Regions from separate parts of the Mitsuaria sp. BK037 genome, predicted to be linked through region 2. Evidence: predicted binding sites of a transcription regulator. Region 2 holds the regulator's gene; each other region holds the start of a gene.
The links. The regulator HrcA, encoded in region 2, represses chaperone genes, less so after heat shock. The targets are predictions, from matches to a motif close to TTAGCACTCNNNNNNNNNGAGTGCTAA.
Positions count from the first base shown of each region.

Region 1 (10,368 bases), 230 kb from region 2:
GCAGCGCGTCGACCAGCTCGATCGAGGTCTGCGCCTCCACCGCGTCGCGGCCGTGCTGGACCATCGCATGCGCGATGACCTCGACCCAGGGCCCGAGCAGGAAACGCCGCATCAGCTTGCCGGCCTGCGCGTCGTCGAGCTGGTGCTCGAGCTGGTCGCGCAGCATCCGCTGCCACTCCTGCCGGCGCTGCTCGCGATCCAGCCGCTCCAGCGCCACCGCGCTGCGCTGGCCGCGGGCCTCGGCCTGGGCGCGGATGTGGCTGTCGACCTCGGTCAGCGCCTGCTGGAACTGCAGCGCCGAGGGATGGGCGCTGTCCAGCAGCGGCTGGATCACGCGCTCCAGGAATTGCAGGAAGGCCTTCAGGTCGACATCGTCCGGCCGCTGGAAACCCGCGCCGTGCGCGGCGATGCGGTTCAGCAGCTGCCAGGTCGGATGGTCCTGGCGCCGCAGCAGCGTCGCGTCGGCGCGGGACAGTCGCACGATCGCGACCTGCAGCCGGCCCATCAGCACCTTCAGCGGCGGTTGCAGGCTGTCGTCGGCCAGGATCTGGTCGTACAGACGCGACAGCAGGTCGGTGCCCGGCGCGCCGGTGCCGGGGCCGAGCCTGGGCGGCGGAGCGGCCGGCGCGGCGCCGGCGGGGCCCGGGTGCGCCATCGCCGGGGTCAGCTCGGCCGCGCGGGTGTTCATCAGGTCCAGCTTCAGCGCAACCTGGTCCAGCGTCGCGTTCTGCGTCGGCGTCTCGGTGATGCTCTTGAACTGGCGCCGCCGCAGGTCCGATTCCTTCAGCGCGGCGCCGTGGCTGGTGAGCATGCCGCTCAGCTGCGCCTGCCGCAGGCCCTGGCACAGCGAGGCGTAGATCGGCTGCAGCTTCAGCGCCAGCGGCAGCGCGGCCATGCGCATCAGCGCATAACGGCCTTCGGCATCGAGGTCCACGCCCTCGATCGCGCGGGACAGCGCCTGCGCGAACAGCGCAGCCCGCAGCGGGTTGTCGTTCTTCAGCGGCCGGGCGATGCCACGCAGCGCCGCGAAGAAATTGCCGAGCTGGTGGAGCTCGGCGCGCGACTGGTCCTCGATGGCGGTGATCACGTGCGCGATCGCGACGTCCTTCAGCGCCTGGCCCTCGTCGACCAGGCTCAGCGACAGCTCCCCGCGACCCGCCGCCTGCCGCTCGCGCTGCAGCGGATCGCCGCCTTCGCGCGCCAAGCCCAGCAGGCGACCCAGCGAGCCTTCGAGGTCGGACGCGAAGTGGGCGCGTCGCTTGGACCATCCGGCCAGCAACTGGTGGTGCTCCAGCCGGCTCTTGAGCTCGTCCTGCAAGCCGTTGTAGACCGCATGCGACAGCGCGGGCACGTGGGCGAGGGTCTCGTCGACCAGGCTTTGAAGGGAAGGCGAAGCGGCGTGGGCCATCGTTTGTGACAAGTTGTCAGCGCATTATGGTCGCCCCTGATTCAAGTGACATCCCCCAGGCCCGTGGGGCCGTGCGACCTGGGGAAAGCCCCTGCGGTGCCGAGCCGAAGAGGCTGGCGGGTCCGGCAATTCTGGGCGCATGCCGACCGGGATGACCAGCAAGCGCGTTGCCCGGTTCGTATCCAACGGAAACAGAGCGGCCCCCGGGCGGCGATCTTTTTCCCGTTGCGGCCCGCGCAATGAAAAAAAGGGGTCGCCGAAGCGACCCCTTTTGCTGAGCGTCAACGATCGACGGCGGGCGTCGATCGTCGCGGGCTCGGCCGGACTCTTACATGTCCATGCCCATGCCGCCCATGCCACCCGGCATCGCGGGCGCGGCGGACTCATCCTTCGGCGCTTCGGCGACCATGCACTCGGTCGTCAGCATCAGCGAGGCCACGGAGGCGGCGTTCTGCAGCGCGGTGCGGGTCACCTTGGTCGGGTCCAGGATGCCCATCTCGATCATGTCGCCATAGGTGCCGTTGGCGGCGTTGTAGCCGTGGTTGCCCGAACCGGCCAGCACGTTGTTGACGACGACCGAGCTTTCTTCGCCGGCGTTGTAGACGATCTCGCGCAGCGGGGCTTCGATGGCCTTCAGGATCAGCTTGATGCCGGCGTCCTGGTCGGCGTTGTCGCCCTTGATGTCGCCAGCGGCCTGACGGGCGCGCAGCAGCGCGACACCGCCACCGGCCACGATGCCTTCCTCGACGGCGGCACGGGTGGCGTGCAGCGCGTCTTCGACACGGGCCTTCTTCTCCTTCATCTCGACTTCGGTGGCGGCACCGACCTTGATGACGGCCACGCCGCCGGCCAGCTTGGCCACGCGTTCCTGCAGCTTCTCGCGGTCGTAGTCGCTGGTGGCTTCCTCGATCTGGACGCGGATCTGCTTGACGCGCGCCTCGATGTCGGCGCCGGCGCCGTTGCCGTCGATGATGGTGGTGTTTTCCTTGCCCACTTCGACGCGCTTGGCCTGGCCCAGGTCAGCCAGCGTGACCTTCTCCAGCGACAGGCCGACTTCCTCGGCGATGACCTTGCCGCCGGTCAGGATGGCGATGTCTTCCAGCATGGCCTTGCGGCGGTCGCCGAAGCCCGGGGCCTTCACGGCGACAACCTTCAGGATGCCGCGGATGGTGTTGACCACCAGGGTCGCCAGCGCTTCGCCGTCGACTTCTTCCGCGATGATCAGCAGCGGACGGCCGGCCTTGGCTACGGCTTCCAGCGTCGGCAGCAGGTCGCGGATGTTGGAGATCTTCTTGTCGTAGAGCAGGACGAAGGGGTTGTCCAGGATCGCCGACTGCTTCTCCGGGTTGTTGATGAAGTAGGGCGACAGGTAGCCGCGGTCGAACTGCATGCCTTCGACGACGTCCAGCTCGTTGGCCAGCGACTTGCCGTCCTCGACGGTGATCACGCCTTCCTTGCCGACCTTGTCCATCGCGTCGGCGATGATCTTGCCGATCGAGTCATCGGAGTTGGCCGAGATCGTGCCGACCTGGGCGATTTCCTTGGACGTGGTGGTGGCCTTGGAGGCCTTCTTCAGCTGCTCGACCAGGGCGGCGACGGCCTTGTCGATGCCGCGCTTGAGGTCCATCGGGTTCATGCCGGCGGCCACGTACTTCATGCCTTCGCGCACGATGGCCTGGGCCAGCACGGTGGCGGTGGTGGTGCCGTCACCGGCGTTGTCCGAGGTCTTGGAAGCGACTTCCTTGACCATCTGGGCGCCCATGTTCTGCAGCTTGTCCTTGAGCTCGATCTCCTTGGCGACCGAGACACCGTCCTTGGTGACGGTGGGGGCGCCGAACGAGCGCTCCAGCACCACGTTACGGCCCTTGGGACCCAGCGTGACCTTGACCGCGTTGGCCAGGATGTTCACGCCTTCGACCATGCGGGCACGGGCTTCGCCGCCGAAGACAACGTCTTTTGCTGCCATGTGTATCTCTCCGAATCTCTATCTAGATGAATGGGGTCTGTGAGGGTGGTCGCCGATTACTTGGCGATGACCGCAAACAGATCCTCTTCGCGCATCACGAGCAGCTCTTCGCCGTCGACCTTGACGGTCTGGCCGCTGTACTTGCCGAACAGCACGCGGTCGCCGACGGCGACGTTCAGGGCGATGAATTCACCCTTGTCGTTGCGCTTGCCCGGGCCGACGGCCAGCACCTCGCCCTGGTCGGGCTTCTCGGCGGCGTTGTCGGGGATGACGATGCCGGAGGCCGTCTTGGTTTCGTTTTCCAGGCGCTTAACGATCACGCGATCGTGCAGAGGACGCAGTTTCATCAGATCTCCTTGACTGTGCGGACTTGCTTCAAGGGCCCGCCGTGCGGTTCTCGCACTGGCCAACCCCCACAAGAAGTAAGCCCCGCGAGGGACGTCGTGGGGCTTGTTAGCACTCGACCGACGCGAGTGCTAGCAGGGAGATTATATGGACGGGCTTGGCGCTTTCAAGGGCGGGTGTCGACATTCAGCTAACTTGGGAGGGGAGCTTCGTGCTGATGCACACCGGCGAGATGAACCGCGGCCAGCCGACACTGACCGTGCAGGTGGTGCCGGATTCAGGGACCGGCGGGCTGACCGGGCTCAGCGGGCAACTGAGCGTCGACATCCGGGACGGGCGGCATTTCTCTGAGCTGGCGTATGAGTTGACGTGAAGCTTCCGCGCTCGCCTTGCCCCGCCCAAGGGCGGGGGCAAGGCTGTCAGCGGGCGAGGTTCGCAACGGCGGCGGCGGTCAGCGCTCCGCTGTAGATCCGGAAGTCCTGCATCCGCCCCTTAAAGAATGGATCGCCCCCGTACTGCGAGCGTCCCAGCCAGTTCCGCGTCGTGTGGCCGAACTGATAGGGCGCCATCCAGATTTCGGGACTGGTGGCGACCGGTGAGCCGTCGACGTAAAGCGTGCCGACCGTGCCAGAGAGCGTGATGGCCACATGGGTCCAGCGACCGTTGGGCGGAATGGGCGCCGCCAAGGGCGACGGCATCCAGAACTGATTGCGTGTGGACATGAGGCGCATCAGGCTGGGGACGGGCGGGCGCGTCGACTCCCGCGGGGTGAGCGCCATGTACGACACGTCGTTGGAGCCGAAATCGAAGAAGCGCGAACTGGGGCCGGTGTTGTCGCAGTAGACCCACATCGCCACCGTGTAGTCGCCCAATGCCGACACCACGCCATCGACCAGGCGCACATGGGCACGGCGGCCGTCGAACACGACGCAGGTGCTGCCGTTGCGCCCCTCGCCCCAGGTCGCGCCTTCCATGAGCACGCCATATCGGCCGTTGCCGCTGAGGTCATCGGTGCTGCCGTTGAGTGGCAGATGCAGCCACAGTTCTCCGGGCACCGCCACGCGCAGGGTGTCCGCCCCGACCCGCTCGCCCTGGCCGGTGACGGCGCTGATGCGGTAGTACCAGGTGCCCGCAGCCGGTGCGTCGGTGTAGGTGCGCGGGTCGGTCACTCGCGCAAGGGTGGTGAAGGGGCCGGCGGAGGAACTCGCGCGCTGCACCAGATAGTCCGTTGCATCGGCGCTGCCCCACCACGACATCAGCACCTTGCCCTCATGGAGGACGGCGCTCAGGCCGCTCGGCCGGGCGGGCGCGACGGCGTCACGGACGTAAAGCAAGGATCCCAGGCCCGGCGAATCCCCACCGTCCACCCGTTCAGGACGCTGCTTGTTCACCATCTTCTGGGTCCATGGGGCCGACAGGCCTTTGCGGGCGACGTAATGGTTGAGGATGAGTTCCCAGCAGGGGCGAGGGTTGTCCCCACCGGACACCGTGGTGCTGGATCCATGGACGCCGGTGTAGGGGGTGAAGGGCATCGGGTACGCGATGTAGTCGGGCGGCGGTCCGACCAGGACGTTGGTCTTCGCGACGTACTCCGCACCGGCGAGGAGGCGGTTGTTCCAGAGCCCGTAGAGGTCCTCGCCCTGGTTCCAGGCCATCTCGCACAGCATGCCGGCCAGCGCGATGCCAAGGGTGGAGTGTCCTTGGTCGCGGTGGCTTTCCTGCCACTGGCCCAGGTAGCCGGGATGCAGGTAGTAGACGTTGTTGCCGTGCGATCCACAGCCCCGGCCGTTCTTGTAGTAGTTGCTGGCCTCAGCGACGATGTCCTGTCGGTCGCAGAACACGCCGATGGCATACATGCTGCAGACGTTCGCCAGGTCCCAGTTGGCCCAGTAGTGCGTGACCTTTCTGATCTCGGTGCCGTTGTGGTCGGTGAGGAACGCGTGGCACTCCGGATAGAACACGTTGAGCAGCATGGTCTGGAACCGTGCGACGTCCTCCTTGGCCCAACCCGGATAGGTGCGCATCACCTCGGCGGCATTGGCCCATTGGTTGCCGTAGAGGCCCGACGCCAGGTAACGATTGGAATCGCCGGCCAGCCGCTTCAAGGTCGACGACCAGGCATTGAGGAACTTCACCGCGTCTTTCGCATAGGCCTCGTCGCCGGTGACCTTCCAGCGCAGCGCGAGGTGATACGCGCGCATCATGTCGGTGACCATCACCCAGAAGTTCTCGCCGGTTCCGCCGCGACTCACGACTTCCAGCGGTGAGGGCTTCACGCCCAGCTCGGCACGACGCGCGGCGAGCAGCAGGTTCCAACTGCCGAGCCACGGCTGCCTGCCGGCGGCGACCTGATCGCGCATGCGCTGAAGGTCCGCCTGCGTATGAAGCAGCCCCGGATGGACCAGCCCGCCTGGCGCAGGCGCGGGTGCCGGTGCGGGCGCAGGTGCAGGTGCAGGCACAGGCGCAGGCGCAGGCGCAGGTGCAGGTGCAGGTGCGGGTGCAGGCGCAGGTGTAGGTGCAGGTGCAGGTGCAGGTGCAGGTGCAGGTGCAGGCGCAGGTGCGGGTGCGGGTGCGGGCGCCGGTGAAGGCGCGGGTGCAGGCGCAGCCGGGGCGGGCGGCATGGGCTCGGTCGGGGCGGGAGGGGGCGCCGGCGCCGGCGCGGGGGCTGGAATCGGATCGTCGGGCCGAGGATCCGGTGTCGTGTCTGGCGGCGGCGGCGTCCCGATGCCCGCCGCCGCTTCATCCGCTCCGCCGAGCAACGGGGTACCCGCCTCGCTGACCGGGCCGCCGCCGCATCCCGGCAGAAGCGGCAGGATCGGGAACAGGCCGACGCCCAAGGTCAGCAGGCGCCGGTGCGCGTCCGGAAAGTCGTCAAGGGCCGCGTGCTCCGCCCCGGGTCTGAATATCGTCATTGCGGTGGTCTTGTTGAAGTGCGCCACGCTATGGCCGGCGTGCGCGGCAGTCATAACGGCGCGTGATCGCGTGGCTGATCTCGCCACTTCGTCACGCAACCGGATGGCTTGGCTGGCGCGGTTCACGCATCACGGTGGCGGCGCCGGCCACACCGGGCTGCAGCGTCGCCATGGCGAGCCCCCTCTCTCGCGTCGTGCGACCCGCCTTGCGCTCCCCCTCGCTGCGAGCCAGCACGACGTCGAGCCGCTTTTGGCGTCGATGACCGATTGCAGCGAGATGCCGGGCTACTCGAGTGTTTGCGGCGATTTAGCGTTAAATCGTTGCGGCGGCATGATAGGTCGGGCGTTGAATGCGGTGCCCCTGGAATTCGCTACATGAGGTAACGGCGCCGCAACGGGAATTACAGAAGTCGTGTCGAACGAGACGCCTTGCGACAGGACACGGACACGGATCCAGATGGCAAGCGGGTTGCCGTTGTTGTTGGGACCGATCTGACCAGGAGAACCTGCATGTCTCACGCCCATAAATCGATTCTTGAGAAGGCGAACGCAGCCATCGTCAAGCGCGACTTCGAAGGATTCCTGCAGTTCTGCACCGAGGATACCGAGTGGACCTTTGTCGGCGAGCGGACGCTCAGGGGCAAGGAAGCCGTTCGCAAGTGGATGGCCGACACCTATCGCGAGCCCCCCGAGTTCGACGTCCATCGAATGGTGGCAGAGGGCGACTTCGTCATTGCGATCGGCGAGATCACGCTCAAGGACGACAAGGGGGAAGCCTCCCGGCATGAGTACTGCGATGTCTGGCGCTTCCGTGATGGCTTGTTGGCTGAACTGCGCGCTTTCGTCGTCTAGCGTCCCGGAGCCGCCCACCGAGTCCGATCAACCTGACAACGGTCGGAACCATCGGACGCAGCCATCGATATCCGCGGCGGCCGCTGCCTCCGCGATCAGCGCCTGTCGAGCCGGAACGGCTCCCGAGTCTCGACCGCCGGCGCCACTTCCACGCTTTCATCCTTCAACGCAACACCCGTCACCTGACGAGCCCGCGCTTCCTGGAGCAACCACGCCAGCCGCGCCGCCGCGGTGGCCGGCGCCAATCCTTCCGGTCGCACGTTGGAGATGCAGTTGCGCTCCGCGTCCACGCGGCCGGGGCGAGGCGCCCAGGTGACGTAGACGCCCATGCTGTCGGGGGAGCTCAATCCAGGGCGCTCGCCGATGAGCACCACGACGAGCTTCGCTCCCAGCGCTTGACCGATCGGATCTCCGATCGCGACGCGCGCCTGACGGACGATGGCGACGGGCGACCAACGCCAGCCGTCGGCGAGCAGCGGCCGGAGCGCTTCGACGAACCGGACCGCATGCCGCTCGATCGCCAACGCGGACAGGCCATCGGCCACGACCAGCGCCAGATCCGGCTGCTGTTGCGCATCGAGCGAGGACAGCACGGCCGTCGACCGGTCGTCGAGCCGTCGACCGAGATCCGGTCGCTGAAGGTACGCCGCCCGATCCGCGGCGGCACTGTGCAGATCGAGCGTCTCCAACCCGGCCTCGTTCAGGGCCGCCGCGAGCGCCACCTGATCCAGCTCGCGATGCACCGCGTCCCGCGCCTGCGCATGGGCCAACTGGAAGGCCAGGTGCGCCACCGTCGGCTGGCTGACGCCCGCTCGGCCCAGCCCGATCCGCGCCGGCGTGTGGCGCCGCAGCGTGTGCCAGGGATTGGGAGTGATCGCGTCGCTCATGGTGTTTCGCTCACGACGATGGCAGCAAGGCAGCGAAGGCCGGGGACATGGCGTCGACCAGATGCCCCGGCGCGCCGGGTCGCGCGATGCGCATGCGTTCGAGCCAGCGCTCGAACTCCGGCGCGGCGCGCAAGCCCAGCACCCGGCGGGCGTACAGCGCGTCGTGGAACGAGGTGGTCTGGTAGTTGAGCATCACGTCGTCCGAGCCCGGGATGCCCATGATGAAGTTGCAGCCCGCCACGCCCAGCAGCGTGAGAAGCACATCCATGTCGTTCTGATCCGCCGCCGCGTGGTTCGTGTAGCAGATGTCGCAGCCCATCGGCAGGCCCAGCAGCTTGGCGCAGAAGTGGTCCTCCAGCCCGGCCCGGATGATCTGCTTGCCGTCGTACAGGTACTCCGGCCCGATGAACCCGACCACCGTGTTCACGAGCAGCGGCTCGAAGTGCCTCGCCACCGCGTAGGTCCGGGCCTCGAGGGTCTGTTGGTCGCAACCGTGGTGCGCGCCGGCGGACAGCGCGCTGCCCTGGCCGGTCTCGAAGTACATCACGTGCTGCCCGCGTTGGCCGTCGTCGAAGTAGGCGCCCCGCGCCAGCGACAAGGCCGCCGCGCGCGCCTCGGCCAGCAGCTTCAGGTCGACACCGAAACCGCGGTTGGTCGCTTCCGTGCCGCCGATGGACTGGAACACCAGATCGACCGGCGCGCCGCGCTCGATGCACTGCATCGTGTTGGTCACGTGCGTGAGCACGCAGCTTTGGGTGGGGATCTCGAAGCGCTCGATGACCTCCGCCAGCAGGCGTAGCAGATGCGCGACCTGGGTCAGGTTGTCGGTGGCGGGATTGATGCCGATGACCGCATCGCCGCTGCCGTACATCAGACCGTCAAGCACGCTCGCGGCGATCCCGCTGGCGTCGTCGGTCGGATGATTCGGCTGCAGGCGCGTAGACAGCCTGCCCGTGAGTCCCAGCGTATTGCGAAAGCGTGTGACGACCTGGCACTTGCGAGCGACCAGGATCAGGTCCTGGTTCCGCATGATCTTGCTGGTCGCAGCCACCATCTCGGGCGTGAGGGCGGGCGCCAGGCGCGTGAGCGCCGCGGTGTCCGCCGCGTCCGAGAGCAGCCACTCGCGCAACCCGCCGACCGTCAGGTGGGTGATCGGCTGGAAGGCCGCGGCGTCGTGGCCGTCGACGATGAGTCGGGTGATCTCGTCGTCCTCGTATGGGATCAGGGCCTCGCTGAGGAAGGTCTTCAGCGGCAGATCGGCCAAGGCCATCTGCGCGCCGACGCGTTCCTGCTCAGACCCGGCGCAGACGCCGGCGAGCCGGTCGCCCGAACGCTCCGGTGTGGCCTTGGCCATCAGCTCGCGCAGGCTGTCGAAACGGTAGCTGATGGCGCCGACGCGCTGGGAAACATTCATCGCTGCCTCCTTGCGTCCAGCTTAACCGTGTCCCTGTCCGATCGTGTGACCGGCGCCTCGCTGGCGGTGACTCAGTCCTGCGCCGGCGGCCGCTCCGTCCGGCCGTCCGCATGCCGCGCGAATCGGTCCTCCTGGTCGCCGTGCACCGGGGCCGGGTCCGGCCACGGCCAGCCCCCGAACTCGGTGCGACGGTAGTCCTCGAAGGCCTGACGCAGCTCCTGCTCGGTGTTCATGACGAAGGGGCCGTACTGCGCCACCGGCTCGCCGATGGGACGGCCCTGCAGCATCAGCAACTCGGCGGGTTCTTCGCCATTGACAAGCACGACGTCGAGGCCGGCCCGCACCTCGATGGAATGGCCGACGGTCACGGGCTCGTCGCCGATCGTGATGCGGCCGCCGGCGAAGAAGTACAGCTTGCGTCGCGTGCCGTCGCCCAGTGCCGCGGGCAAGGTCCATTGCGCGCCGGGCTCCAGGCGCAGGGTCCACATGGCCAGGTCCGAATGCAGCCGCGAGCCCCACGAGTCCGGCGGCGGCGCGAGCGGCTTGGTCACCGTCGCGCCGGCATGAGCGGCGTCCGGCAGGGC
Region 1 is NZ_JACHYS010000004.1:327,947-338,314, forward strand. Features, by position in the region: gene FHT37_RS22415 (DUF1631 family protein) at 1-1,408, opposite strand, end outside; gene groL (chaperonin GroEL) at 1,737-3,374, opposite strand; gene groES (co-chaperone GroES) at 3,431-3,721, opposite strand; gene FHT37_RS22430 (DUF3224 domain-containing protein) at 3,931-4,092, shown strand; gene FHT37_RS22435 (LamG-like jellyroll fold domain-containing protein) at 4,139-6,079, opposite strand; gene FHT37_RS22440 (nuclear transport factor 2 family protein) at 7,142-7,483, shown strand; gene eutC (ethanolamine ammonia-lyase subunit EutC) at 7,579-8,370, opposite strand; gene FHT37_RS22450 (ethanolamine ammonia-lyase subunit EutB) at 8,381-9,784, opposite strand; gene FHT37_RS22455 (pirin family protein) at 9,856-10,368, opposite strand, start outside.
Region 1: groES (co-chaperone GroES) is a predicted target of HrcA. The motif match lies at 3,828-3,854, and genes of this name have one in related genera.

Region 2 (10,368 bases):
CGAGTCGCGAAACGTGGGCCCAATGCCGGCGAGCAGTTTTATGGGTGCTCGACCTATCCGGTTTGTAGGGGGACGAGGGCGGCGTGAGGGCGGAGTCACCCTCACGCCGCCGGAGCGCAGCCCGAACGTCGGAGCCCAATGCCCAAATGTTGTTGCGCCGTCGGTCTCGCCGCGGAAAGGGCGATAGGGCTTTGCCTCTGCTTTGGTCGGGCGACGTCGGGCCACTCAAGACCCCCTCTCGGGCGTACGCCTGTCAAAGAAGGGCGATACCCGATCGACGATCTGCAAATTCTTGGGTATCGTTCACGCCAATTCAGGATGTACCGATGCACACAAGTACAAAAAACGTAATTGACCTCTTCGCCGGTGTCGGCGGACTGAGTTTAGGAGCCGCTCGCGCGGGCTTCCGTGTAGCAGCGGCTGTCGAACTCGACAGTCGCGCAGCCGAATGGCACGGCCGAAACTTTCCCAATTCGATTCACCTTTTGGAAGACGTCGCCTCTCTCACTGGCGAGAGGCTGCTGTGTCTATCCGGAGTAAAAAGCGGTGAACTGGACGGGTTGATAGGGGGGCCGCCGTGTCAGGGCTTCAGCGACATTGGACTCAAGTCGGGCTCGGACCCACGGAATGAACTTCTGGTCCATTTCTTTCGCCTGGTTTCCGAAACTAGACCCGCCTTCTTCCTTGCCGAAAACGTTCCCGGAGTTTTAAAGGAACGTAATGCCGAAACACTGAAGCGTGCGCTTACGAATGTCCCACCGATATATAGACTTTTGCCGCCAATCACGGTGAAGGCGAGCGATTATGGCGCGCCCACAATTCGGAAACGAGTTTTCTTCATCGGCTTCGACCCAAATCGCGTCGGCAACCTCGCTGAGGCGGATTTTCTCCCGACGGGAATCAGCGACGTTCGCGTGGAACATGCTCTCGAAGCGCTGCCAGCGATTAGATCGGATTGGCAAACGCCGGAGCAGAGTTGGCGATCTGTCGGCGAACTCAGTGAGTCCTTCTATTCGACCAGTCTCTCCGCGGCAATTCCCTTCGGCGTTGGCGATGAATTCGCCATTCGCGAGCTAACCAATCGCCGCCGAGTCTCTGGATTCTTCGGCACCATACATACTCAAGAAACCATTCGCCGCTTGAGGTCCTTGCAGCCAGGGAGATCCGATCCGATTTCCAAATGCTATCGATTGGACCGTCATGGCTATTGTCCAACGCTTCGTGCCGGCACAGGCCCTGAGCGTGGCAGCTATCAAGCAATACGCCCGGTTCACCCAGGCTCGCCACGAGTAATCGCACCGCGCGAGGCAGCCCGCCTTCAGGGCTTTCCAGATTGGTTTCAATTTCATCCAACAAAATGGCACGCATTCCGACAGATCGGCAACAGCGTAAGCCCGATCGTCGCGGAGTATTTGCTTAAGAAAATATTTAAGGCCTCGAGTTAGCGGACGGATTATCACCTAGGGAGAGAAAATGAATGAAAACATAATGGACGACCAAGAAGATCTAAATGACATCGACGCGCAACCCACAAAATCTCTGTTTGTGGACATGTTGACACGAGATATCGGCTTGGGCCGGGCGGTACTGGACCTTGTAGACAACTCTATCGACGGCGCTCGGCGCCTGCGACCTGATAAGGATGCGAACTTCGAGGGACTGCAGATTGAGATTGACCTAGATTCCAATAAATTTCGGATTGAAGACAACTGCGGCGGAATTCCAATCGATCTGGCCAGAAGGTACGCTTTCCGCATTGGGCGGCCTCCAGAGATGAAGGCAACGCCAAATTCGGTCGGCCAGTTTGGCGTCGGAATGAAGCGAGCGCTATTCAAGTTCGGTCGAGTATTTGAAGTTAACTCCAAGACGGCGACCGAGGCATTCGATCTGCGGGTCAATGTAGATGAATGGGTAAGCGACGATAAAAGCTGGAAGTTTAAGTTTGATTCGACCGAAACCGCCCTGGACAATGCCCCTGACAACTGTGGAACCACAATCACGGTAACCGACCTTCGAGAAGACGTCGCGTCGACATTCGGCAAAGAATACTTTCGAATCGAATTGACTCGGGAGATTCAATCGGCGGAACAAGAGTACATTGATCGGGGCCTTAGAATTACCGTCAATCAAAAGACTCTGATTGCGACCCCCTGGGAACTTGCGGTGGGGAGCGGTATGCAACCTGCCATTGATCAGTTTGAGATCACAGCGCCAGACCAAGAGCCAGTACACGTTCGAATTTTTGCTGGGACAGCGGAGTCTAGCCCCAAACAGGCCGGATGGTACGTGTTTTGTAATGGTCGAATGGTTCTGGAGGCGGATCAGTCAAGCGCAACTGGGTGGAGCACCCTGGGACAAACGGACGTTCCCAAATACCACAATCAATTTGCGCGATTTCGAGGCTTTGTGTTCTTTGACTGCAAGGACGCACGACGCCTGCCTTGGAATACCACGAAGACAGGTGTCGACACCGATTCGGCTATCTTCCAGAGCGTCCGGCTCAAAATGATTGACGCTATGCGTCCGGTTATCAACTTCCTTAACGATCTAGACGCTGAACGCGAAAATCCCAAAGATGAGCAACCGCTGACCGCAGCGGTGTCGAAAGCGGCCCTTGTGCCCCTTAAATCCTTGACCTCCATCTCAGCGTTCAAACGGCCCGATAAGGCCGTTCCCAAAGGCCCTCCGCTGGTCGGAATTACCTTTAAACGACCGCAAGATCGGGTCGATGCACTTCAAGACGCACTTGGTGTAACCAGCGCAAAACAGGCCGGCGAGATGGCCTTCGATTTGACCGCGAGACGCTTGCTCGGAGAGGAATCATGACGGCGAGCTATCGAAAGATCGACTACCGAATCCGACCAGCCAAACACGTCGAGCGTCTCATGATGGTCGAGGCGCTACGCCGTCTTAGATTCGGGCGGCTTGAAGATTACCATTATATTGGACTGGGATCGGTTTACTTCGCTGACTTTGCTCTATTCCACCGAGCACTTGGCATCCGAAGGATGACGAGCATCGAACAGGCAGAACATGACAAGTCTCGATTTTCATCAAATTTACCCTACGCCAATATAAAAATGGCGTGGGGAAGTACATCCGAAGTACTTCCTCAGCTAGATCTTTCGAGCCGAGCCATCGTTTGGCTAGATTACGATGGGGCGTTAGATAGATCCATGCTAGATGACTTACGAACTGTCGCATCGAAGGTCGCCACCGGCAGCGTTCTCGCGCTGTCGGTTCAATGCCAACCCCCACGTCAAGATCTAAGCGCTCCACGAAATTCGGTTAACGCGTTAGCGAGGAAACTGGGTACTGATCGGATAGCTCCGGAGTGGTCCGATGAAGATCTAGCAGGGTGGGGATCTGCACGAGTCGCAAGAAAAATTTTGGAGAATGAGCTAACAAAGATTCTCCAACAGCGCAACGGTGCTCTCCAGCGAGGTCAACGCTTTCAAGCGGAACAGATCTTCAATTTCCACTACAACGACGGAGCCAATATGCTCACGGTCGGGTGGATTATCTTTGATGAAGGTCAACAGCCGATATTTAATTCGTGCAACTTCGATGGCCTCGATTTTGTGCGGTCTTCGGAAGAGGAGTTCAAGATCGAAATCCCGAAGCTAACTTCAATCGAGCTGAAGCGACTCTCCACCCAGTTGCCGCTAGAAGACGGCGCACAAATCCAGACCGGCCCAATACCTATTTCTGATGCAGCGAATTTTGTGAAGATATATCGATTCTTCCCAAATGTAGCGTTTGTCGACATCTAGAAAAGTTCGCTGCTCGTCATTGGTTGGCGGAGTCTTTTCATCGGGCCGAGATGACAGACAAATTATCACCCGAGCGCCGCTCTTGGTTGATGTCCCGAGTGCAAAGCAAGAATACTCTTGCGGAACTCAGGGTGCGAACCGTTGCTCATCGACTGGGACTTCGCTTTCGCCTACATCGAAAGGACCTTGCCGGCAGCCCCGACTTAGTCTTTCCAAAGTGCAGAATCGCCATCTTCGTGCATGGATGCTTTTGGCATCGTCATCCCGAATGCCCAAAAGCCTCTATCCCAAAGTCAAATAGCGAATTTTGGATGCAGAAGTTCGACGCAAATCGGCGCAGAGACGTTCTCGCGATAGAGAAACTGCAGCAGTCAGGCTGGCGGGTGGAGGTAATTTGGGAGTGCGAAACGCGTGACGCGGAAAGGCTGGCTGACCGTATTAAAGAGATATTCGAAATTTCCTCAGAGAGATGAACGCTGTCTTCGACGTGAAAAGTGACTCTGCCTATGACGATGACATGGCCAGCCGTTATCATTTTCCGCGACGTTATCTGCGAATAGCAGAACAGTGCGTCGGGGACTGGATTATTTTACGCCAGCCTCGGGCCGGTCACGGTAGCAAGGCATATATTGCCACCGCGAATATCGAGGCAATCCGACCCGACCCCATTCGCGCTGACCACTACTACGCATTTCTCCGGCAGTTTCTCCGATTTGACGAACCAGTCCGCTGGCGGGACGGTGAAGATTACCGTGAAGAAGCACTGAGAGAATTGGCAGATCAGACAAAGATTGGCCTATATCTTCGCGGGCGATCGATGCGACCGCTCTCCAATGCAGACTTTCAAAAAATAGTTTGGGCGGGATTTCGACGAACTGTCTCGCTTCAGGCGTTAGACCTTGCCGGAGACAGTGCACCATTCCAGTTTCCAGATAGACGCATTCACACAGTTCTTCTCAATCGGGCAGTTCGAGACTCGGCGTTCAGAGCACAGGTCTGCAATGCCTACGATGGGCGCTGCGCAATCTCCGGATTGAGGCTAGTTGATCATGCCGGAAGCTTTGAAGCTGAAGCGGCACATATTCTTCCGGTAGCCTCAGGCGGGCCCGACACATTGAAGAACGGGATCGCACTTTCCCGCACGCTTCACTGGATGTTCGACAGGCATTTAATATCCGTTTCCGAAAGCCTCGACGTCCTTACCCACCCGCTATTGCCGAATAGCCTAATTCATCATTTATCAAAAAAGTTAATCACTCCGGCAAATGCAAGTCTTTCGCCTGACTCAAAATTTATCGCACTCCATCGAGAGAAATTTTTGAGCAAGCTGACGACTTCAGTCTAATGGGCTAGCCTTAATCCGCCCCGAACCCATTGGCCTCGAGTACCGCTTTGACTAGGTGTAGCGGGGCCTGATTCCAAATCCAGAATGCCTGTTCCAAGCGCGTACCATGAGTGGCGATTGACAGACCAAAGCCTTGAAACAGTCTTAGAGCAGCCAATGTACTATCACTAAGAAAGTACCATTCATCGCTAAGTTGCCCTCTTAACCTCGCGTCATTGAGGAGCGTCCATAGCATATCTACTATTATTTCGATCTTTTCTCCGCCTTCCGCATCCATGGGAAGGTTGAAGTCGGGACGACCGTTATACCCTTTATGGATATCGGAGTGGCATTTCGAGCAAAGAGTCAGTCCATTGCCCGGCTCGAATCGAGCCTCCCTCAGAAAAGTCTTTCTGAAGATATGATGGGCGGACAATCTTTTAATTCCTCCGCACTTGAGACATCGATTTCCATCGCGAGCGCGGATGAATAGACTCCAGTCGCGCAGGCAACTTAGTTCAGAAGCACCGGAGGCAAGGCGGAGTATCAACCGCTGTCGAAAGACTTCGATATCCGAGGTCATTCAAGCGTCTGTCGAGATGAATAAGACTGGTAGGCCGTACAGGACTTGAACCTGTGACCAAAGGATTATGAGTCCTCTGCTCTAACCAACTGAGCTAACGGCCCCCTGGGGGTAATGCGCATATACGAACCCTGGCGGATTCGCGTGCTCCGGCCTTGCACCGGAGCGGCGGATTCTAACGGTGCGCTAGCGCACTCCCGCCGAGCCATCGCCGCTACTTCTGCGACAACGCATTGCTCACCATCCTCGACGTGATGTCGACGATCTCGATCATCCGGTCGTAGGCCATCCGCGTCGGGCCGATGACCCCCAGCGTCCCGACCACCTCCCCATCGACCTCATACGGCGCCGACACGATGGACAGCTCCTCCACCGGCACCACCTGGCTCTCGCCGCCGATGTAGATCCGCACCCCCTCCGCGCGCGAGGACACATCCAGCAGCCGCATCAGCTGCGTCTTCTGCTCGAAGAGGTCGAACATCCTGCGCAGGCTGCCCATGTCGTGGCTGAAGTCCTGCACCGTCAGCAAGTTGCGCTCGCCGGAAATGATCATCGGCTCGTGCTCCTGCAGCCCCTGCTGGCCCACGTCCACCGCCGCGCTCATCAGCTTGGCGATCTCCCCGCGCAGCTGATCCACCTCCAGCCGCAGGCGGTCCCGCACCACGTCCAGGCTCAGCCCCGCGTAATGCGCGTTCAGCCGGTTGCTCGCCTCCGTCAGGTCCGACTGCGACAGGTCCTGCGCCGTGAACACCAGCCGGTTCTGCACGTCCCCGTCCGGCGACACCATGATCACCAGCACCCGGCGCTCGCCCAGCCGCAGGAACTCGATGTGGTGGAACACCGCCGTCTTGCGCGGCGACGTCACCACCCCCACGAAACTCGACAGGCTGCTCAGCAGCTGCGCCGCGTTCGCGATCACCCGTTGCGGTTGATCCGGCAGCAGCTGGCTTTCGAAGGAGCCCGCCTCGCGCGGCATCCCCGGCTTGGCCGTCAGCAGCGTGTCCACGAACAGCCGGTAACCCCGCGCCGTCGGAATCCGCCCCGCGCTGGTGTGCGGGCTGGCAATCAGACCCAGCTCCTCGAGGTCGGCCATCACGTTGCGGATCGTCGCCGGGCTCAGCTCCAGCCCCGACGCCTTCGACAGCGTGCGGGAGCCCACCGGCTGGCCGTCGGCGATGTACCGCTCCACCAGAGCCTTCAGCAGTGTTTTCGCGCGGTCGTCGAGCATGTTTTTCATTCTAGTGAAGCCACCAGCGGCACCCCTTCCCAGCCCCCGGCCCCGCCACCTCGCTGTGGTGTAATTCCGCGCTATGTCCAAGCGCTTCCGTCACGTGGCCATCGTCGGAAAACCCCAGTCCCGGGGCATCCGGCCCATCCTGGAAGAGATTGCCGATTTTGTCGCCTCCCAGGGATTGGATGTTTCCCTCGAACAGGAAACCGCCGACAGCACCGGCATCACCGCCTTCCCCGCATTGACCCACGCCGAACTCGGCACCCAGTGCGACCTGGCCATCGTCGTCGGCGGCGACGGCACCATGCTCGGCTTCGCCCGCCAGGTCGCCCGCTACGGCCTGCCGCTGGTCGGCATCAACCAGGGCCGCCTGGGCTTCATCACCGACATCTCCGCCGACCAGTTCCGCGACGCCCTCGCCCCCATCCTCGCCGGCGACTTCGAGATCGAACACCGCTCCCTGCTCGAAGGCGCCGTCTTCCGCGACGGCGAGCAGATCTTCTCCGGCGTGGCGCTGAACGACGTCGTCGTCTCCCGCGGCGCCACCGCCGCCATGGTCGAGCTGCGCGTGGACGTCGGCGACGAGTTCGTCGCCAACATGCGCGCCGACGGCGTCATCGTCGGCACCCCCACCGGCTCCACCGCCTACGCGCTGTCCGCCGGCGGCCCCATCCTCCACCCCGGCATCGCCGGCTGGGTGCTGCTGCCGATCGCGTCCCACGCGCTCTCCAACCGCCCCATCGTCCTGCCCGACAGCGGCGAGGTGCGCCTGACCATCGTCGCCGGCCGCGACGCCTCGGTGAACTTCGACATGCAAGCCCTGGCCTCGCTGCTGCACGGCGACTGCATCACCGTGCGCCGCTCCCAGCACCGCGCGCCCTTCCTGCATCCGCGCGGCTGGTCCTACTACGCCACGCTGCGCCGCAAGCTCCGCTGGAACGAAGGAAACACCTGATGCTGCGCCGCCTGAGCCTCAAGGACTTCGTCATCGTCCCGGCGCTGGAGCTGGATTTCGCCGCCGGTTTCTCCGCCCTCACCGGCGAGACCGGCGCCGGCAAGTCCATCCTGATCGACGCGCTGCAGCTGGCCCTGGGCTCGCGCGGCGACGCCGCCGTCGTGCGCGAGGGTGCCACCCGCGCCGAGATCTCCGCCGAGTTCGACCGCCCCGCCGCCCTCGCCGCCTGGCTGGAGGAAGCCGGCTTCGACACCACCGACGGCGCCGAGGACACGCTGCTGCTGCGCCGCGTCATCGACGCCCAGGGCAAGAGCCGCGCGTGGATCAACGGCGGCACCGCCACCGTCGCCCAGCTGCGCGAGCTGGCCGAGCACCTGCTCGACATCCACGGCCAGCACGCCTGGCAAGGCCTGACCCGCCCGGCCAGCGTGCGCGAGCTGCTGGACAGCTTCGCCCAGATCGAGACCCGGCCGATGGCCGCCGCCTTCACCGAGTGGCGCCAGGCCAGCGAGGCGCTGGGCGCCGCGCAGTCCAAACAGGCCGACCTGGCGCGCGAGCATGAGCGCCTGAGCTGGCAGATCGGCGAGGTCGACCGCCTCGCGCCCGGCGCCGACGAGTGGGACGAACTCAACGCGGAGCACCAGCGCCTGTCGCATGCGCAATCGCTGATGGACGCCGCGCGCGGCGCGCTCGAGCGCATCGCCGAGGCCGAGATCAACGCCGAGTCGCTGACCGACGAAGCGCTGTCCGCGCTGCAGGACGTGCTCGGCTACGACGCCGGGCTGCAGGACACGGTCAACGCGCTGCTGGGCGCGCAAGCCCAGTTGCAGGACGCCGCGCACAGCCTCGGCGCCTACCTGCATGCCGCCGACCTCGATCCGGACCGGCTGCGGCAGCTCGACGACCGCCTGTCCGCCTGGGTCACGCTCGCCCGCCGCTATCGCCGCCAGCCGGCCGAGCTGCCGGCGCTGCTCGCCGAATGGAAGGCCGAACTCGCGCAGCTCGACGCCGCCTCCGACCTCGATGCGCTGCAGGCCCGCCAAGCCGACGCGCTCAAGCGCTACCAGAAGGAAGCCAAGGCCGTCAGCACCGCGCGCGCCAAGGCGGCGCCGGCGCTGTCGAACGCGGTGTCGCAGGCGATGCAGCAGCTCGGCATGGCCGGCGGCCGCTTCGAGGTCGCGCTGCTGGCGCAGGACGAGCCGCAGGGCTTCGGGATGGAATCGGCCGAGTTCCTCGTCGCCGGCCACGCCGGCAGCACGCCGCGCCCGCTGGCCAAGGTCGCCTCGGGCGGCGAGCTCTCGCGCATCGCGCTGGCCATCGCCGTCACCACCAGCCAGCAGAACAGCGGCGCCGGCACGCTGATCTTCGATGAGATCGATGCCGGCGTCGGCGGCGCGGTCGCCGAGACCGTCGGCCGCCTGATGAAGCAGCTCGGCCAGCGGGTGCAGGTGCTCGCGGTCACCCACCTGCCGCAGGTCGCCGCCTGCGCCGATCACCACTTCCTCGTCGCCAAGGCGCTCAAGGACGGCAAGACCAACTCCGAGGTCCGCCCCATCGCCGGCGAGGCCCGCACCGCCGAGATCGCCCGCATGCTCGGCGGCGAGCGCCTGTCGTCGACCTCGCTGGCGCATGCACAGGAGATGCTGGACCTGTCCGCCAAGTCCACGCCTGCCGCGGCCGCCACGCCCGCCGCGCCCGCAGCCGCCGGCAGGAAGGTCAAGCCATGAGCGCGCCCCACACCGCGCCGGTACCGGCGCCTCAGGCCACGCCCAATGCCAACTCGCCGCGCGGCGAGGTGGTGCTCGTCACCGGCATGTCCGGCGGCGGCAAGTCGATCGCGATGCATGCGCTCGAGGACGCCGGCTTCTTCTGCGTCGACAACCTGCCGCCCGAGCTGCTGCCGCAGTTCCTCGACCTGGAGCGCCAGCGCGGCTGGCGGCGCGTGGCCATCGCGGTGGACGTGCGCAGCGCCGGCTCGCTGCCGCAGCTGCTGGGCCACATCAAGACGATGCGCCAGGAAGGCGTGTCGCTGCGCTCGATCTTCCTGGACGCCGACGACGACACGCTGCTGCGCCGCTTCTCCGAGACGCGCCGCCCGCATCCGCTGCGCGTCGGCAACGAGGACAGCGACACCCACCGCGCGCTGCAGGAGGCGATCGCACTCGAGCGCGAGCTGCTGACGCCGCTGCGGATGGAATCCACCGTCATCGACAGCAGCCAGCTCCGCCCGGCGCAGCTGCGCGGCTGGTTGCGGGACCTGGTGCATGTCAGCGGCGCCTCGCTGACGCTGGTGTTCGAGTCCTTCGCGTTCAAGCACGGCGTGCCCAGCGACGCCGACTTCGTCTTCGACGTGCGCGTGCTGCCCAACCCGTATTACGACCGCGAGCTGCGGCCCTTCACCGGCCGCGACGAGCCGGTCGCGGCCTATCTGGAAGGCCAGCCGGAGGTGCGCTTGATGCTGAGCCAGATCGGCGCCTTCATCGCGCAGTGGCTGCCCAACTT
Region 2 is NZ_JACHYS010000004.1:557,380-567,747, reverse strand. Features, by position in the region: gene FHT37_RS23505 (restriction endonuclease) at 1-87, shown strand, start outside; gene FHT37_RS23500 (DNA cytosine methyltransferase) at 327-1,445, shown strand; gene FHT37_RS23495 (ATP-binding protein) at 1,474-2,826, shown strand; gene FHT37_RS23490 (O-methyltransferase) at 2,823-3,773, shown strand; gene FHT37_RS23485 (very short patch repair endonuclease) at 3,824-4,246, shown strand; gene FHT37_RS23480 (HNH endonuclease) at 4,243-5,118, shown strand; tRNA gene FHT37_RS23475 (tRNA-Ile) at 5,708-5,784, opposite strand; gene hrcA (heat-inducible transcriptional repressor HrcA) at 5,895-6,908, opposite strand; gene FHT37_RS23465 (NAD kinase) at 6,991-7,866, shown strand; gene recN (DNA repair protein RecN) at 7,866-9,593, shown strand; gene rapZ (RNase adapter RapZ) at 9,590-10,368, shown strand, end outside.

Region 3 (10,368 bases), on a different contig from region 2:
GTGCTCAAGAAGTGCGAGGCGGCGCTGAACGAGGGCAAGCCGGTGCGCACGATCGACTTCAGCAAGGAAGAGCTGGTGGTGCTCAAGCCGCTGTGCCTGATCACGGCCAAGCCGGCGATGTTCGTGGGCAACGTGGCGGAGGACGGTTTCGAGAACAACCCCTTCCTCGACCGCCTGAAGGAATACGCGGCGGCGCAGAACGGCCCGGTGGTGGCGATCTGCGCCAAGACCGAGGCCGAGCTGTCGGAGATGGAGGACGAGGACCGCGCGCTGTTCCTGGCCGAGATGGGCCAGGACGAGCCGGGCCTGAACCGCCTGATCCGTGCGGGCTTCAAGCTGCTGGGCCTGCAGACCTACTTCACGGCCGGCGTGAAGGAAGTGCGGGCCTGGACCATCCACGTCGGCGACACCGCGCCGCAGGCCGCGGGCGTGATCCACACCGACTTCGAGCGCGGCTTCATCCGCGCGCAGACGATCGGCTTCGACGACTACATCCAGTTCAAGGGCGAACAGGGCGCCAAGGACGCGGGCAAGATGCGCGCGGAAGGCAAGGAGTACGTGGTCAAGGATGGCGACGTGCTGAACTTCCTGTTCAACGTCTGACCGACCTCCCCGCCCCCTCGCTTCGGTGGGGTGCCGGGGATTCGCGTGACAGGCTCCCGGCAGCGGGCAAGTCTGCGTGTCGGCATGCGCACAGCGGCGCTACGCTGGTGCCCATGACCGAAGCGCCTTCTTCCACGAACGTCGCCGCCGCTCCCGGTCCTCATGCGCCGGAGGATTCGCCGCCGCGGCGCTCGCTGGCGCGGCTCGCGGCGCTGAATGCCGCCCTCGCGCTGGCCTACGCCGTCCTCGGCGTGCTGGCGCTGCGGCTGATCCTGCCGCCCGACTTCGTCTCGCCCATCTATCCCGCCGCGGGCCTCGCGGTCGCCGCGGCGCTGCGCTGGGGACCGGCCGTGCTGCCGGGCATCGCGCTGGGCGGCGCGGCCGTCAGCCTGACCATCGGCATGGAACGTGGCCACCTCGACCTGCTGCAGCCCCTGCTGGTTGCCGTCGGCGGCGCGCTGCAGGCCTGGCTGGGCGCGGCGCTGGCCCGGCGCTGGACCGGCCCCCATCCGCCGCTGTGCGAGCCCGCCGAGCTGCTGCGCTTCCTTGCCGCGACCGCCGGCGTCGCCTGCCTCGTCGCGCCGAGCATCGGCGTCGCGGCGCTGTGGCTCACCAGCGCGATCGGACCGTCGCAGGTCGCGTCGCACTGGGTGGGCTGGTGGGTCGGCGATGCGATCGGGGTGCTGATCGGGGCGCCGGTGTCGCTGGCGCTGTTCGGCCTGCCGCGCCGGCACTGGGCGCCGCGCCGGCTCAGCGTGGCGCTGCCGCTGGTCGTCACCTGCGCGCTGCTGTTCGCCGCCACCCGGCACGTCGCCGACAACGAGGAAGGCCGCCGCCGCCAGGCCTTCGAGCTCGAGGCGACCAACGCGCTGAACACGCTGGCCGACACGCTGTCCATGCCGCTGACGGCGCTGGAGGCCAACCACAGCCTGCTGCTGGTGGCCCCGGACATCAGCCGCGCCGACTTCGAGCGCGCCCATGCCGAGCGCGCCCGCGCCGGCGGCGCGGTGCATGCGGTCGGCTGGGCGCCGCTGCTGCGGCCGCAGGAGGTGCCGGCGTTCGAGCGCGCGGCGCAAGCCGATGGCTACCTCAACTACCGCGTCTTCGAGCGCCGCCGGCCCGGCGACCTGCCGCCCGACCGCGACCAGCTGCTGCCCATCCGCCTGATCGCGCCGTATGCCCGCAACCGCGCGGCGATGGGCGCCAACATCCGCAGCATCCCGCAGGCGCGCGCGGCGCAGGACCGCGCCATCGCCACCGGTCAGCCGGCGGCCACCGAGAGCTTCCCGCTGTCGCAGGACGTCGGCGTGACCCTGATGGGCGTGGTGGTCTACCGCGCGCTGTACGAGGGCGGTTCGACCGAGCCGCGCGACGCGACCGGGCGTCCGCGGCGTCCGCTGGGCGTGGCCTTCGCCACGTTGCGCCCGGAAGCGCTGCTGCGCGGCGCCCTGCCGGCCCGCGCCAGCCGGCTCGACTACTGCCTGCTCGATGCCACGCCCGGCGGCCAGCGCCCGCTGCTGGCCGGCGACGCGCGCTGCCTGCAACTGCCCGCCGCGCTGCCGAGCCAGTCGCGCGAACTGGACTTCGCCGGCCGGGCCTGGCGCCTGGTCGTCTACAGCCCCACCGGCCTGCCGGCGCTCGAGGGCAGCACCGCCCTGCCCTTCGCGATCGCAGGCCTCACCGGCACCGCGCTGCTCGGCCTGCTGCTGCTCACCATCACCGGCACCACGGCCCGCGTGGCGCGTCGCGTCGAAGAAGCCCGGCTGCGGCTGCGCGACAGCGAGGAGCGCTTCCGGACCATCGTCGAGCATGCGCCCATCGGCGTGGTGTCCTGCGACCTCCAGGCGCGGCCGCAGGAGATCAACCCCTATTTCTGCCAGCTGCTTGGCATGAGCGTCGAGCAACTGAAGGCGCGCTCGGTGATGGCGATCACCCACCCTGACGACCGGGCGGAGGACAGCCGGCTGGGCATGGCGCTGATCCGCAGCGAACTTGGCCGCTACAGCCGCATCAAGCGCTACATCGGCGCCCAGGGGCAGGTCATCACGGTGCGCGCCACCGTCAGCCTGCTGCGCGATGCCCAGGGCCAGCCCTACCGGCTGCTGGGCGTCGTCGAGGACATCGGCGAGCAGCTGCGGCTGGCGGAACTGGAGCGCGTGCACGAGGCCGAGCTCGCCGCCAACCGCGCCAAGAATGAGTTCCTCTCGCGCATGAGCCACGAGCTGCGCACGCCGCTGAACGCGATGCTGGGATTCGCCCAGCTGCTCGAGGCCGACCACGACCCCATCCTCAGCCCCCGGCAGCGCGGCTGGCTGGCGCAGATCCAGCAATCGGGCTGGCACCTGCTGCAGATGATCGACGACACGCTGGACCTGTCGCGGCTCGACGCCGGCCAGTTGCGCGTGCGGATCGAGCACCTCGACCTGGAGCCGATCGCGGCGGACAGCCTGGCGATGGTCGAGTCGCAGCGGCGGCGGCTGGGGGTGTCGATCGAGGTCGAGCTGGACTCCGACGCCTGCGAGCTGCGCGCCGACGCCACCCGGCTCAAGCAGGTGCTGACCAACCTGCTCAGCAACGCGGTCAAGTACAACCGTCCCGGCGGGCGGGTGTGGCTCCGCGCCCGGCGGGTGGGGGACTCGATGGTCGAACTGAGCGTCGCCGACACCGGCCCCGGCCTGAGCGATGCCCAGAAGACGCAGCTCTTCCAACCGTTCAACCGCCTGGGCCGGGAGGTCGGCGCCATCGAGGGCACCGGGATCGGGCTGGTCATCACGCAGCGCCTGCTCGCGCTGATGGATAGCCAGCTCCAGGTGGACAGCGCGCCGGACAAGGGGGCCACTTTCAGCTTCCTGCTGCCGGTTTCTTCGGCAAATCAATAACTTAAGTCGGTCCTAAGACGGCAAGTTCACACTGATTTAGGCAGGTAGCCCTTCCCGGACTGACCTGTTTTTGGGAGCTTTAGCACTCGCCGCCCATGAGTGCTAATATCCCCAGCCATCGAGCCGGAAGACCGGCCCGAGACAGGAGAAACGAACACATGTCCAACAGCCTTGCATTGAAGGTGCGCGATCCCTGGTCCCTGGTGCCGTCGCTCGGCAACCTGGATGCGTACATCACGGCGATCAACCGCGTCCCGCTGCTGACGGCCGAGGAAGAAAAGGACTACGCCACGCGCCTGAAGGAAAAGGGCGACGTGGAGGCGGCCGGCCGGCTGGTGCTGTCGCACCTGCGCCTGGTGGTGTCGATCTCGCGCCAGTACCTGGGCTACGGGCTGCCGCAGGGCGACCTGATCCAGGAAGGCAACGTCGGCCTGATGAAGGCGGTCAAGCGCTTCGACCCGGACCAGAACGTGCGCCTGGTGTCGTACGCCATGCACTGGATCAAGGCCGAGATCCACGAGTACATCCTGAAGAACTGGCGCATGGTCAAGGTCGCGACGACCAAGGCGCAGCGCAAGCTGTTCTTCAACCTGCGCTCGATGAAGCACGCGCTGAAGGAAGGTGCCGAGAACCAGCAGCGCGCGTCGCTGACCGAAAGCGAGATCGCCCGCGTGGCGGAGGAGCTCAACGTCAAGCGCGAGGACGTGCTGGAGATGGAGACGCGCCTGTCCGGCGGCGACGTGGCCCTGGAGCCGCAGACCGACGACGACGGCGAGACCTTCGCGCCGATCGCCTACCTGGCGGACGACACGCAGGAGCCGACCCGCGTGATCGAGTCGCGCTCCCGCGACCGCCTGGCCAGCGACGGCCTGCAGCAGGCGCTGGAGGTGCTGGATCCGCGCAGCCGCCGCATCGTCGAGGAGCGCTGGCTGAAGGTGAACGACGACGGCTCGGGCGGCATGACGCTGCATGAGCTGGCCGCCGAATACGGCGTGTCCGCCGAGCGCATCCGCCAGATCGAGGTCGCGGCGATGAAGAAGATGCGCAAGGCGATGGTCGCCGAGACCGCCTGAGCCCTCCTGAGCCCTTCTGACGGCGGCCCGCTGGCGACCGTCGCCAGCACCACGAGAAAGGCCCCGCGATGCGGGGCCTTCTTCATTGCGGGGTCGCGCTCACTGGCCGGCGATCAGCGCCTTGATGTCCGACATCAGCGCCGTCGCCCCCGCGCCATACCGGGAGAACACCCGCACCCGCCCCTGCGGGTCGAACAGGAAGCTCGCGGCCGTGTGGTCCATCGTGTAGCTGTCGGGCGTCTTGCCGGGGACCTTGGCGTAGTAGATCTTGAACTCCTTGGCCACTTCCTTGAGCTGCTCGGGCGAGCCGCGCAGCGCGACGAAGCCCGGGTCGAAGCTCTCCAGGTAGGCCTTGAGCAGTTCCGGCTTGTCCCGCTCGGGGTCGACGGTGATGAACACGCCCTGCACCTTGTCGCCGTCGGCGCCCAGCGCCTTCTTCACCTGGGCCAGTTCGGCCAGCGTCGTCGGGCAGACGTCGGGGCACTGGGTGAAGCCGAAGAACACGACCACCACCTTGCCCTTGAAGTCCTCGAGGGTGCGGGTGCGGCCGTTCTGGTCCGGCAGGCTGAAACCGCGCGCATAGGCCGCGCCGGTCAGGTCCACGCCCTGGAAGCTGGCCTTGGGCGCCGAGGAGAAACCCAGCTTGTCGCAGCCCGCCAGCAGCGCCGCGCCCACCGCGCCGAGCGCGCCCAGTCCGAGAAAACGTCGCGAGATCATCAGCACATCCGATCCGTAGGAAGGTCGCCAGCGCGCGCGTCCGCGGCTCAGCCGAGCCAGGGACTGAGGTAGTGATCCAGCAGCAGCGCGCCGAACAGCAGCGACAGGTGCAGGATCGAGAACAGGAAGGTCTTGCGCGCCAGCGCCTCCGAATAGGCCTTCCAGAGCTTGAACGCGTGATGGCAGAACATCAGGCCGAGCACGATCGCCGCGGCCAGGTAGAGCCAGCCGCTCATGCCGGTGAGGAAGGGCAGCAGCGTCGCCGCGAACAGGATCCAGGTGTAGAGGAAGATCTGCAACCGCGTGAAGGCGTTGCCGTGCGTCACCGGCAGCATCGGCAGGCCGGCCTTGCGGTAGTCCTCGCTGCGGTACAGCGCCAGCGCCCAGAAGTGCGGCGGCGTCCACAGGAAGATGATCAGGCACATCAGCCAGGCCTCGGCGCCGAGCTCGCCGCGCATCGCGGCCCAGCCCAGCACCGGCGGCATCGCGCCCGAGGCGCCGCCGATCACGATGTTCTGCGGCGTCATCGGCTTGAGGATGACGGTGTAGACGATCGCGTAGCCGACGAAGGTGGCGAAGGTCAGCCACATCGTCAGCGGGTTCACCAGCAGGTACAGGATGGCCGAGCCCAGCGCGCACAGCCCGCCCGAGAACAGCAGCGTCTGGTTGCGGCTGAGCTCGCCGCGCGCGGTCGGGCGCCAGGCGGTGCGCTTCATCTTGGCGTCGATGTGCTGCTCGATCAGGCAGTTGAAGGCCGCCGCGGCGCCCGCCACCAGCCAGATGCCGGCCGTGCCGGCGATCAGCCGCACCCACTCGTCGCCCTGCGGCAGTCCGGGGATCGCCAGCGCCATGCCGATGACCGCGCAGAACACGATCAGCTGCACGACCTTGGGCTTGGTCAGTTGGTAGAACTGCCACCAGCGGGAGGGCATGGCGGCCTGCGTCGCGGAACTCATTTCGAACCCATCGTCAGGAGGCCGGCGCGCTGCGCCGCCGGCTCGATCACGGTCGACGATCTGCCGGCACGCAGCCGCGCCAGCAGGATCGCGCACATCAGCAGCAGCGCCGCGGCGCCGCCGGTATGGGCGAGCGCGGCCACCAGCGGCCAGCCCAGCACCACGTTGGACAGCCCGGAGGCCAGCTGCCATCCGCCCACCGCCAGCAGGCGGCGCGCCCAGCGGCGGCCTTCGCCGCCGGCGCCCTGGCCGCCCGGGCCGCGCTGCCCGTCCTGGCGCCACAGCGCCCAGGCCAGCGCCAGCAGCGCCGCGAACACCACCATCGCGCCAGCGCGATGCGCCAGGTGGATGGCGGTCAGCGCCTCGAAGGGCAGCCAGTCGCCATGGGCGCCGCGGCCCAGTTCCCGCCACAGCGTGAAGCCGTGCTGGAAGTCGGTCGGCGGCAGCCATTGCCCCTGGCAGGTCGGGAAATCCTGGCAGGCCAGCACCGCATAGTTCGTGCTGACCCAGCCGCCCAGCGCCACCTGCGCGATCGCCAGACCGGTGAAGGCCAGCACCGCCCGCCGCAGGCCGGCCGGCCAGCGCAGCGGCTTGGGCGCGTAGGACTCGGCCTGCCAGGCCAGCAGCATCAGCAGGCCCAGCGCCAGCAGCAGGTGCAGGGTGACGATCGCCGGGAACAGCTTCATGGTCACAGTCCAGGCGCCGAAGAGCCCCTGCACCAGCACCCACGCGAGCGACAGCGTCGCCCACCAGGGCGAGGGCGTGGCCTCGCCGGTGCGGCGGCCGCGCCGCCAGACCCACCAGCTCAGCCCGGCCAGCACGACCAGCAGGAAGCCGACTCCGCCCGCCATGTAGCGGTGCAGCATCTCCATCCAGGCCTTGCCGTGCGTCACCGGGCCGGTGGGCATCGCCGTCTGCGCGGCGAGGATCTCGGCCTTCGCCCCGATCGGCGAGGCGCTGCCGTAGCAGCCCGGCCAGTCCGGGCAGCCCAGGCCGGAATCGGTCAGCCGCGTCAGCGCGCCGATCAGGATCAGGTCGAAGGTCAGGAAGGTCGCCAGCACCGTCAGCGCGCGCAGCCGCCGCGCGGCCGTGTCGCCGCGGTGGCGCCATTGCCACGCCAGCAGCGGCACCGCGCCAACGAGCGCGGCCATCGCCAGCAGCTCCAGCAGCGGCTCGAAATCGAAACCGATCGCCAATCCGTTCATGCGCGCGGGTCCTGTTCCTTGCGATCGTCAGCGGCCCGGCTTGTCCCAGCCGGCGTTGGCGCGCATCAGGCGCTCCAGGTCCTTCTTCACCGCGGACGGTTCCGGCGTCGCCGGCGTGCGCAGCATCCAGCGCCCCATCGGGTCGACCAGGAACAGGTGCTCGCCCATCCGGTGCCCGGGCGCGGCCATCAGCCAGGCCTCGATCCCCGCGCGCGGGGCGCGCAGCACCGTCGCCGGCGCGCCATGCGCCGTGAGCGCGTCGATCTGCGCCGGCGTCAGCGCGACGTCGTCCGGCACCAGCACCAGCTTGTCGAGCCGGTCGCGGTCCTTGCCGAGCATCTCGCGCAGCTGGCGCTGCATGAACAGCATGCGCTCGCAGCCCTCGTCGCAGGCGCGGTCCGGCACGTAGGTCAGCAGCCACTGGCCGTGGAGCGAGGCGGCAGCCACCGGCGCGCCCTTCAGGTCGGTCAGCGCCAGCGAGGCCGGCAGGTCGCGCGTGGGCTGGATCAGGTCGCCGTAGGCACGGCCGCGCAGGTCCAGCACGTAGAAGCTGAAGTAGGACGCGACCACCGGCGCCGCGCAGACCAGCAGCACCAGCCACAGCGTCCAGCGCGAGCGCTTGGGAGGGTCGAGGTCGGGCATCGGCACCGAGTGCACCGCCAGCGTCACCGGGCCGTCCGGCGGCAGCGGCGTGTCGACCGGCGCGGGGGCCGCGTCCTGGCCGTGCGCGCGGCCGTCGTGACCGCCGTGGCCGTCATTGCGCCCGTCATTGCGCTCGTCACGCATGGCGCTGCTCGTCGGCGGATTCGTCGGCGCGGGCGGCTCGGCCAGCCCGATGGGGAGCGAGGACTTGGAACCAGACATAAAGACCCAGGATCAGCGCCGCGAGCGCAAACCATTGAAACGCGTACCCGTAATGCTTGTGGACGTCGACGGCCGGCGGTGGCCAGTGGCGGCGCAGGCCGTCCGCGCCATCTGCACCGTTCACGCCGCCTGCGCCCGGCGCGGCGCCCGTCGCCGCGTCCGGCTCCGTCTGGAGCAGCACCAGCGGCAGCAGCCGCAGGCCCGTCTCGGCCTGGAAGGCCGCGAGGTCGACATTCTGCCGGATCGGCCCCCCTTGCGCGTCCTGCCCCAGCGCATAGGCGCGCGATGCCGACAGCGCCAGCCGGCCGGCGATCCGCACATCGCCCGTGGGCGTGGCCACCGGCGGCAGCGCCTCGCGCCGCGCGGCATTGCGGGGCGCCCAGCCGCGCTGGACCAGGATGGCCTCGTCGCGGCCGGCCAGTTTCAGCGGCGTCACGACGTAGAAGCCGGTGTGGCCGTCCATCACCCGGTTGTCGAGGTAGACCGTGTGCGCCACGTCCCAGCGCCCGGCAAGGTCGGCGCGGCGATGCTCGAGCCCCGGCGCGGGCGGCTCGGCCGCGGACGGCAGCGCGGCGGTCGCCAGTGCCGCCTCCCGGCCGCGTTCGTCGATCGCCCGTTGCATCGCCTTTTTCTGGTCGGCGCGATCGAGTTGCCAGATGCCGAGCGCGAGCGCCGCCGCCACGCCGGCCAGCGTCGCGATCACCACGACGCCATGCCGCCTTCGGGGCCGGCCCGATGGCTGGGTCGGGTCGCGGTGGGAATAATCGTCCGCCATGAAAGTCATCGTCCTCATCGCGTTCATCGGCATCCTGGGCGCGCTGTTCTCCGCCGGCGTCCTGATGCTGCGCAAGCAGAAGGGCAAGGCCACCATGGCCCGCGCGCTGGCGGTGCGCGTCGGACTGTCGGTGGCGCTGTTCCTGTTCATCCTCTTCAGCGCCTGGATGGGCTGGATCCATCCGACCGGGCTGCCCCTGGGCAAGTGACCGGCAAGTGACCGGTCGAAAACACAAAGCGCCGCTTCGAGCGGCGCTTTGTCGTTCAGCGGCGGACCGCGCCGGTCCGCGCGATCACATCCAGTAGACGATGACGTACAAGCCCAGCCAGACCACGTCCACGAAGTGCCAGTACCAGGCCGCGCCCTCGAAGCCGAAGTGGCGCTCCGGCGTGAAGTGGCCCTTCATCAGCCGCAGCGTGATGAACAGCAGCATCAGCATGCCCACGAACACGTGGAAGCCGTGGAAGCCGGTCAGCATGAAGAAGGTCGAGCCGAAGATGCCCGAGCTCAGCTTCAGGTTCAGCTCCTGGTACGCATGCCAGTACTCGTAACCCTGGAAGCACAGGAACACGAAACCCAGCAGCACCGTCGCCCACATCCAGCCGATCGTCTTGGCGCGCTGGCCGGCGATCAGCGCATGGTGGGCGATCGTCAGCGTCACGCCGGAGGTCAGCAGCAGCGCGGTGTTGATCGTGGGGATCGGCCACGGGCCCATCGTCGAGAACGGATCCACCGTGCCCGCCGGCGAGGCCGTCGCGCCGGCCGCCACGCTGGGCCACAGGCCGTTGAAGTCGGGCCACAGCAGCGCGTTGTCCAGGCTGCCCAGCGTCGGGATGCTGTAGCCGCGCGACCAGAACAGCGCCCCGAAGAACGCCGCGAAGAACATCACCTCCGAGAAGATGAACCAGCCCATGCTCCAGCGGAAGGACAGGTCGATCCGGTCGCTGTACTGGCCGCTCTCGCTCTCGTGGATCGCGTCGCCGAACCACTGCTTCAGCGTGAAGGCCCACCACAGCAGGCCGAACAGCAGCGACCACTTGCCCCAGTCGTGGCCGTTGACCCACTGCCCCGCGCCCAGGATCACCCAGAACAGGCCGAAGGCGGCCATCGCCGGGTGCCGGGACGGGCCGGGCACGAAGTAATAAGGCTGATTGCCATGAGTCGTCGTTGCCGACATGCGTTCTTCTCCTCGAACTCAGTTCTCAGTTCATTGCCGCACCGCTGCTTACCACCCAGCGGACCAGCAGGATCAATCCCAGCACGAACAGGACCGCCGCGAGCACCCCCGCCACGATC
Region 3 is NZ_JACHYS010000002.1:506,244-516,611, forward strand. Features, by position in the region: gene ychF (redox-regulated ATPase YchF) at 1-603, shown strand, start outside; gene FHT37_RS14385 (CHASE domain-containing protein) at 717-3,482, shown strand; gene rpoH (RNA polymerase sigma factor RpoH) at 3,641-4,555, shown strand; gene FHT37_RS14395 (SCO family protein) at 4,655-5,272, opposite strand; gene cyoE (heme o synthase) at 5,320-6,228, opposite strand; gene FHT37_RS14405 (heme A synthase) at 6,225-7,433, opposite strand; gene FHT37_RS14410 (hypothetical protein) at 7,461-8,219, opposite strand; gene FHT37_RS14415 (SURF1 family protein) at 8,212-9,105, opposite strand; gene FHT37_RS14420 (DUF2909 domain-containing protein) at 9,071-9,280, shown strand; gene FHT37_RS14425 (cytochrome c oxidase subunit 3) at 9,365-10,249, opposite strand; gene FHT37_RS14430 (DUF2970 domain-containing protein) at 10,275-10,368, opposite strand, start outside.
Region 3: rpoH (RNA polymerase sigma factor RpoH) is a predicted target of HrcA. The motif match lies at 3,562-3,588, and genes of this name have one in related genera.